2 regions of the Anaerobacillus sp. ABD4_527 genome follow, and region 2 is predicted to be linked to the other one. Evidence: riboswitches for the same ligand, from Rfam matches in the RefSeq annotation. Region 2 holds a riboswitch; the other holds the start of a gene.
What was found. Region 2 has a riboswitch for FMN ahead of ACXAHI_RS19385 (ECF transporter S component). Riboswitches for the same ligand answer to the same signal wherever they lie in the genome.
Positions count from the first base shown of each region.

Region 1: linked by a shared signal. The riboswitch ahead of ribD (bifunctional diaminohydroxyphosphoribosylaminopyrimidine deaminase/5-amino-6-(5-phosphoribosylamino)uracil reductase RibD) and the one ahead of ACXAHI_RS19385 (ECF transporter S component) in region 2 are both predicted to bind FMN.

Region 1 is NZ_JBSWXZ010000001.1:886,847-891,273, forward strand. It holds gene ACXAHI_RS04680 (bifunctional 3,4-dihydroxy-2-butanone-4-phosphate synthase/GTP cyclohydrolase II) at 1-523, opposite strand, end outside; gene ribE (riboflavin synthase) at 545-1,195, opposite strand; gene ribD (bifunctional diaminohydroxyphosphoribosylaminopyrimidine deaminase/5-amino-6-(5-phosphoribosylamino)uracil reductase RibD) at 1,195-2,262, opposite strand; FMN riboswitch at 2,412-2,568, opposite strand; gene ACXAHI_RS04695 (peptidylprolyl isomerase) at 2,594-3,028, opposite strand; gene lysA (diaminopimelate decarboxylase) at 3,120-4,427, opposite strand, start outside.
Region 2 is NZ_JBSWXZ010000006.1:36,308-40,734, forward strand. It holds gene ACXAHI_RS19375 (peptide ABC transporter substrate-binding protein) at 1-133, shown strand, start outside; gene ACXAHI_RS19380 (amidase family protein) at 173-1,633, opposite strand; gene ACXAHI_RS19385 (ECF transporter S component) at 1,753-2,334, opposite strand; FMN riboswitch at 2,481-2,616, opposite strand; gene ACXAHI_RS19390 (c-type cytochrome) at 2,788-3,162, opposite strand; gene spoIIP (stage II sporulation protein P) at 3,337-4,427, shown strand, end outside.

The DNA.
Region 1 (4,427 bases), on a different contig from region 2:
CAGGAACACGCGCCATTTCACCATTTTCTTTAATGATTTCGCATATCACCCCAGCAGGTTCTGATCCTGCTAATTTGGCAAGATCAATCGCCGCTTCCGTATGCCCTGCACGTCTTAATACCCCGCCGTCCTTTGCTACTAACGGGAAGATATGGCCTGGTCGATTAAAGTCTGATGGCTTTACGTGATCATCGATTAGAGCATTTATGGTTGCAGCTCTCTCTGAAGCAGAAATCCCAGTCGTAGTACTCACATGGTCAACACTTACTGTAAAAGCGGTACCGTGTGAATCTGTATTATGATCCACCATCGGATTAAGCTGCAGCTTCTTTGCTCTTTCTTCTGTTATAGGTGTACAAACAAGACCACGTCCAACCGTTATCATGAAATTAATCGTCTCAGGGGTAACCTTATCTGCTAAAGCGATAAAATCCCCTTCATTTTCACGGTCTTCATCATCACAAACGATTACGATTTTACCCTGCATTAAATCATAGATGGCTTCTTCTATCGTATGAAACATACTAACCCCTCCCTCTCACGTCTACTTAAAACCGTGATCTTCAAAAAAATCATGATTAAGCGTACTTTGCTCGTTTGAATTGTTACCTTTCTTTAAGTACTTGAGTATATATTTCCCAAGCATATCGCATTCGATGTTAACCGTGTCACCAACACGCTTACTGCCTAGCACTGTAGCATCTACCGTATGAGGTATAAGGGAGATGGTTAATGTATCTTCCGTTAGTTTAAACACAGTCAAGCTCGTCCCATCAACAGAGACTGAACCCTTCTCAACAAAATAGTCCATGAGATCGGCAGATAGTTTAATATCGAAGTACAACGCGTTATCTACTTGTTCAATCTTTGAGATTTCTCCTTTACCATCTACGTGACCCGAAACAAAGTGGCCACCAAATCTTCCGTTTGCGGCCATTGCACGCTCTAAGTTCACATTGTCATTTGGACGAAGCTCATTTAAGCCGGTTGCTCGGAACGTTTCAGGCATAACATCTACCGAAAAGAAGGAATTCGTAAAAGTTGTAACCGTTAAACATACCCCATTTATCGAAATGCTATCACCCAAATGAACATCTTCGAGAACTTTTGAAGCGCGTATGTCCATTACGATCGACTCTCCGGATTGGTTGACACTTTGTATTTTCCCGATTTCTTCAACGATGCCAGTGAACATTACTCCACCTCTTTTCGTTTTGATACGATCTTGATGTCGTCCCCAATTTGCTCGACGCTCTCAATGGAGAGTTCGACTGTTTCTTGCATAGCTGCAAATCCCATTCCTTCGAAGGAGGTAGGAGCATCTGTACCTCCGATTAACTTAGGAGCTACGTAAGTGATAACCTTTTGAAAAGCTCCTGCCTCTAGAAAACTACCGTTGATCGTTGGTCCACCTTCTACAAAAACAGAGGTGACCCCTCGATCACCTAGCATAAGCAATACATCATCAATTGAAATGGAATCACCTTCCACTGCAAGGACAGTTACATGCGAGGAGAACATTCTTTTTGTTTCTGTCTTAGCCTTTTCAGTCGTAATAATCCAAGTTTCTACAGTGTCATCTTGCAAAACAACAGCATCAGGAGGAAGTCTTAATGTCCGATCGAGAATTATCCTTATAGGACTTATGCCTTCACCATACCTTGTTGTAAGCGAGGGATCATCCTTCTCAACGGTTCCAACACCTACGAGTATCGCATCGTGTTGGTGACGTTCTGCATGAACATCTTGCCTCGCTTCGCTTCCAGTAATCCATTTGCTATCTCCTGTTTTAGTTGCTACTTTACCATCTAATGAAACTGCTGATTTTAGTGTCACATAAGGACGGTTCGTCTTTATGTAATGAAAGAACACGTCATTTAGAGAGTAAGCTTCCTCTTCAAGTAAGCCAACATAAACGGATATACCAGCTTCCTTCAACCGCTCAATCCCTCTTCCTCCTACGAGAGGATTTGGGTCTTGCATCGCTACATGCACCTCTGTGATACCAGCATCTATTAATGCATTCGCACACGGGGGAGTTTTCCCATGGTGACTACAAGGTTCTAACGTCACATAAGCAGTTGCTCCCTTAGCTTTGTCGCCTGCCATTCTAAGTGCGTAAACCTCAGCATGTGGCTCACCAGCTTTTAAATGGGCTCCCATTCCAACTATTCTTCCTTCACTGACGATCACAGCGCCAACAGCTGGATTTGGGGCTGTTTGACCCACTGTATTTCTCGCGAGTTCAATCGCCATCTTCATATAATCATTGTTATTCACATGTATCATCTCCTAACGAATCAATTGGGGTTAAGAGATAAAAAAAGCCTCCCTATTAGATAGGGAGGCTTTAAAAAGAGTATACCAAATAAGCCTTTTGAACGTACTTTTTCAAAAGGATCGGCAAACTTTTACTCCTTCTCCCATCCAGACTATACTGTCGGTCCTGGTCTTTCACCAGATCCACCGTTTACAAGACGCAAACGGGTCACGGACTTAGTTGATTACTCGATAGAGTGATCAAGCATTACCGCCGGTTGGGAATCTCACCCTACCCCGAAGGAAAGTTTTATTTAATTGTAAGTCTAGAAACTTACTCTTCCCAGACTTTAACTTCTTTCATCACATCGCCTTGTTTGATGCGTAGAACAGTATCCATGCCTTCTGTTACTTGACCGAATACAGTATGAACACCATCAAGGTGAGGCTGTGGTTCATGTACTAAGAAGAACTGACTTCCACCTGTGTTTTTACCAGCATGAGCCATAGAAAGGGATCCCGCTACATGTTTATGAGGATTACCTTCTGTTTCACAATCGATTGTATAGCCAGGGCCGCCCATTCCAGTTCCTGTTGGGTCTCCACCTTGTGCAACGAATCCAGGAATGACACGATGGAAGTTAACACCGTTATAAAAGCCTTCATTTGCTAGTTTTTCAAAGTTAGCCACAGTGTTTGGCGCTTCTTCTGGGAAGAATTCAATTTGAATTACTTCGCCATTTTCAAATGCGATTGAACCTTTTTTCATTAAAAATATCCTCCTGCGTAAACAATTTGCTTAAAAGCTCTTTCATTATAGCATAAGAGATTCATTTACCATATTAATTAACTTTAAGAAACTATTTTGATATAACCATTTTTTTTAACGGTCTGTCATATTGAATCAAATCTTCATATGATTCTCTTTCAACTACAAGGCTAGCTTCCCCGTCTTCAACAAAAACAACAGCTGGCTTTGGTAGTCGATTGTAATTATTCGCCATCGAATACCCATATGCTCCGGTTGAAAAGACAACCATCACATCCCCAGCAATCGCTCGCTGAAGCTGACAGTCCCAAATCAACATATCACCCGATTCGCAGCACTTTCCTGCGATCGAATACAGGTGATCTTTCGGTTCATTCATTCGATTTACGATCGATGCCTCATACTTTGCGTTATATAAAGCAGGACGAAGATTGTCACTCATTCCCCCATCAACAGCAAGGTAATTCCTAAGTTCAGGAACATTTTTATGAGAGCCAACGGTGTACAATGTAGACCCAGCTTCACCGACAAGAGAGCGACCAGGTTCTATCCAGATTTCTGGCATCGACATGTTGCTATGCTCAATTTGCTTTTTTACAGCATCCGTCATGGCATCGATGTAGTTCTGTGGAGAAATCGGTTGATCTTCGTGGTTGTATCGAATACCAAACCCGCCACCTAAATTCAGCACCTGAGGCTCATACCCAAACGTTTCATTCCAGCGATGGAGGTAACTATAGATCTTGTCGATCGCCATCACAAATCCGGTCGTTTCAAAAATTTGTGATCCGATATGGCAATGAAGACCAAGCAGGTGAATGTTACTCATTTTTAACGCTGTATCGATCGCTTGCTCTACTTGACCACTCTGTAAATCGAATCCAAACTTTGAATCTTCTTGACCCGTTAGAATATAGTCATGTGTGTGCGCTTCGATTCCAGGCGTTATTCTTAAGAGCACGTTCGTTGAAACTTCTTCTTCTGCTGCTAACTGTTCGAGTAACGAAAGCTCATAAAAGTTATCGACTACAAAACAACCAATCCCAGCTTTCAGAGCCATCCTAATTTCTCTTTCGCTTTTATTGTTACCATGAAAGTGAATCCGGTCTACTGGAAATCCTGCTTGTAAAGCCGTATATAATTCTCCTCCAGAGACAACATCAAGACTCAACCCTTCTTCTTCTGCAAGTTGAATCATCGCTATACAAGAGAATGCTTTACTCGCATACGCAACCTGATAGTTTAATTGCTTTTTCTCAAAAGCCTCTTTAAATGCTCTTGCTTTCTCTCGAATCAGTGCCACATCGTAGACGTACAATGCCGTGCCGTACGTTTTCGCTAGCTGAAATGTATCGACACCTCCGATTGTATAGTGACCGTTTTCTGAAATTTCTGCTGT
Region 2 (4,427 bases):
TATCGAAGAAGATACGGCAATTGTTCCTACTTACCAGCGTGGTGGTGCAATCTTGATGAAAGATCATGTTAAGAACTACCATATCCACAAATTTGGTGCAGATTCTACACTTAAGTGGGTAACAATCGAATAGTAAACGAAAGAAGAGTCGGGCTGCTGCCCGACTCTTTTTTTAGTTGCTAACAGGTTTGGTAATTGTTTTTGGTGCTTCACGGTGCTTTGTAAGCTGTTCAAATGTGTAAGCGAGTTTAATAAGTTGAGGTTCACTAAAAGATGGTCCTGTGAAGGTAATCCCAAACGGTTTGCCGTTTGAAGTAAACCCGCCTGGAACAGTGATGGATGGATAACCTGCTTTTGCAGGGAGGGTAGATCCATAGCTGCCGCCGAATACGATCGCATCCAAACCTTCGTTATTAAACAATGAATCTAGGCCCATTTCTTTTGCTTGTTTAATATCGTTAAGTCTACTTTTTAAATAATCCGGTTCTGTTAATGTGCCACTCGTTTCGTTTGCCTCGAGTAAGAGTGACTGACCATATTTCATTGTCTGTTCATTCTTATTATTGTAGTCTACGATTGTATTTAAGTTGAGCTTGGTTTCAGATCTTGTTTCGTTAGCAAGGTATGCATCGATTCCTGCTTTAAATTCATATAGAAGCACGTTGTAGTCATTTTCAAGTTTTTCTTGATCAGGTACGATCTCTTTAAATTCGGAGACGGAACACCCTGCTTCTTGTAATGCTGTAATAGCAAAATCAAACTGCTCTTGTTCTTCAGGGTGCATTTCGTCATAGTATCCATTCTTAATTACGCCAAGTTTGATGGTTTCAAAGGTAGGTTTGAAAAGATATGGCGTATAGTCACTTTGTGAGGGTGCACTAAGAGTAGAAGGATCTTTCTCATCTTGTCCTGCTAAAATTCCTAATAGAATTGCAGCATCGGTAACGTTTCTCGTAATGGGTCCTGCAGTATCTTGAGATGATGAGATAGGAATAATTCCTTGTCTACTCACCAATCCAACAGTTGGTTTAATCCCAACAGTTGAGTTTGAGCTTGCAGGGTTAAGGATCGATCCATTCGTTTCAGTACCGATAGAAGCAGTTGCGAAATGGCATGCAACTGCAGCCGCTGAGCCAGAGCTCGAACCGCCAACGTCTAAGGACCCTGGCCCATATGGATTTAAAACTTGACCGCCTCTAGAGCTATATCCATTCGGCATCGAGTCACTCATGAAGTTTGCCCACTCGGTCATGTTGGTCTTCCCAATGATAACCGCTCCCGCACGTCTGAGTTTCTTAACAAGAAACGCATCATCTCTTCCGAATGAATCGGAAAGGAGAGAAGAACCTGCACTTGTATGCATGTTGTCACCTGTATTGATGTTATCTTTCAGTAGGATAGGGATTCCGTGTAAGAGACTTCTTGGTCCCTGTATATGTCGTTCCCGGTCAAGACCTTCTGCAATGAATAAGGCATCAGGATTCACTTCTAACACTCCATTAAATTCGGGATTATACGTTGAGATTTGTTCTAAGTAAAAACAAACAAGCTCGTAGGATGTGGTCGTCCCTTCAAACATCGCTTGTTGTAAATCTAAAATGGTCGATTTTTCAAGCCAATCGATGGTTACCATAGTAGGAGCCTCCTTTTCTACTTTTTTTACGTATTCAACAAACGAAAGTAGTTTTCCTTCAATTGGAAAAAGGGTCAAAATAAAAACGCGTATCCAGTGTGGATACGCGCTCGAATTTATTAGGCAAGCCTCGTTTGTTTTGCAAACCAGGGTTTTAACTTAATAAAGAATGCGATGAATATGCTCGCTACAATGAAACCTTTTATAAGGTTAAACGGTGTAATTCCTTTTAGAACCAGTGCTTGACGAGCTGAGTCAGACATCGCCTCAAACCCCATGAACCACGTATAGGCCGGTAGGATCAAGAGATAGTTCAACAATCCCATCATTGCTGACATCAATAGAGTACCTAGAATAAGCCCAATCGTAAGTCCTTTCTGAGTCTGATTAAACTTCCTGAATACAATGGAAGTCGGTACGATAAAGAATACACCTGCGATAAAGTTAGCGAGTTGACCTACAGGGACACCAGTGAAACTTCCTTGTATACCGTAATGAATAAGGTTCTTTATGGCTTCAACTAGTATACCTGCGGCAGGTCCATAAAGGATCGCCACAAAGAGTGCTGGAATATCGCTGAAATCAATCTGAAGGAAAACAGGAAATCCAGGAAGCGGAAAATCTAGTAGCATCAATAGATAGGAGATACTACTGAACATTGCGACAACAATCATGCGCTGTGTCTTCGATACAGTTTTCATTTGACATTGCTCCTTTGATTTTGAACCATCGAAAAGGAGATGTGGCCCTATGCACGAAAAAAACCATGAGTATGGGGCTCATGGTAGTCGGCATGGGGAAATAAGCAAGCTTATCGTCTATTTTTTCAATAGAAAGCTTGCTACTCCACCATCTTCTCCCATCCAGACTGTACTGTCGGCTCTGGATTTTCACCAGATCCTGCCCAAAAAACAGGCTCGCGGGCTTAAGGAAATTGCTCCTTCACCGCCGGTCGGGAATTGCACCCTGCCCCGAAGATAGTTCGTATAATGTTTTACAGCTTTATTATACACCGCGAGAGGTGATAACTCAACAAAAACATCTTGAATTCAAGCTATTCTATAATAGCGCTTTCAAAATAGGTTGAATACAGCATCGTTTAGAAATAATAAAAAGCTCTCTGTTGAAGAAACAGAAAGCTTTTTATTACAATACTATTTTTTTTCGGCTAGCCATGCGGCAACCATCTCAGCTTCTTCACCTTGAATCAAACCAGCTGGCATTCCGCCACCTTTACCATTCTTGATGATGTCGAGGATTTCGTCCTTAGAATACTTGCCACCTACAGCATTAAGTGCAGGACCTGCTCCTCCACCAAGGTCTCCACCGTGACAGGAAGCACAGTTCTGAGAGTAGATTTTCTCTGCTTCTCCTCCTGCTGAATCTTTTCCAGCAGACTCTTCCGTTTTTTCACCATGACCGCCTTCAGAGCCGGCATGTTCTTCCGTTGTTGTTAGCCAGTATGTAAAGCCTACAACGATCGCTAGGAACAAAATTGTCGAAGCAATATACGCCGATGATTTTCCCATTCTGTTCACCTCCCCTATCCTATCTTAATCATACTTTTCGCACATTCAATTATCAAATATATTTTGCATCTATTTTGAAACATATACGTTTCTACTATTGCTAGTAAAAAAATCTTCTAATGTAATTGGTGATTTCATAGACATAGAGTAAGAAGACGGTGGGGGAGAGAGCGTATGAAACAAAATGCTAAACTTTTTCAGAATCCTAGTAACAGTATGCTTAGAACACTTTCATTCCTTATGATCATTAGCTTAATCAGCTTATTTATCGTTGCAGGATTTATCTCTTCGTCCGAAACAAAATATCGATTTTCTTCATCGATGATGCACGATTGGGTAACGAGCTTCTCAAATGAGGCGATCATTTATGCGATGGGAACGGAAAATCATTATTTAACGCAAGTACTGCCCGAAGGAAGTGAACCGCCAGCATTATCCCTTGTTGCGTTTCAGTTCATCACGAGCATCAAACCAGGTGACATCCGAAGTCTCCTTGGTAGTGAGCTTCCGGGTTTTGCTCTGTATGATGCGAAGATTCACGTGGCAGGAGAAGGGACGAGCTTTGCTAACTTACCTGTAGAGTCAGTCCCCCCGCTGAATGATCTGCTTATAGAAAGGGATGTCCCATCTGACAAACTTACAATCCAAGATCCGAAGAAACCTGTAACACCTCCCGTTCAAACGACGAACGGTAAGGATGTCGCATTCATTTATCATTCACATAGCTACGAGTCATATTTACCATTGCTAGGCCTCGAAGGCAATAAGAATGGAGACCTTGCAAACGACGGGAAAACAAACATAACTCTCGTAGGAAAAATGCTAGGAGAAGCGCTGGAAAACAGAGGGATCGGTACAGTAGTCGATGAGTCGAATATTGGTGCGTTATTGAATGAAAAAGGTTGGCAACATGGTAAAGCGTACGATGTGTCGAGGACCATCGTTCAATCGGCTATGAGTAGTAATTCAGACTTTGATATGTTTATTGATATCCATCGAGATGCTCTACGGAAGGATGATACAACGGTAACCATCAACAATGAAAAATATGCTAGAACAGTTTTTGTCATCGGTGAAGAGAATCCAAACTATGAAAAGAACCTTAAGCTGGCAAAAGAACTCCATAATGCTCTCAAAGAAAAGTACCCTGGGCTAAGCAGAGGCGTAATCGGAAAGAAAGGACAGCGTGTAGATGGTGTTTATAACCAGGACATTTCTCCTAACGCAATGCTGATCGAAATGGGAGGAGTAGATAACAATCTCGA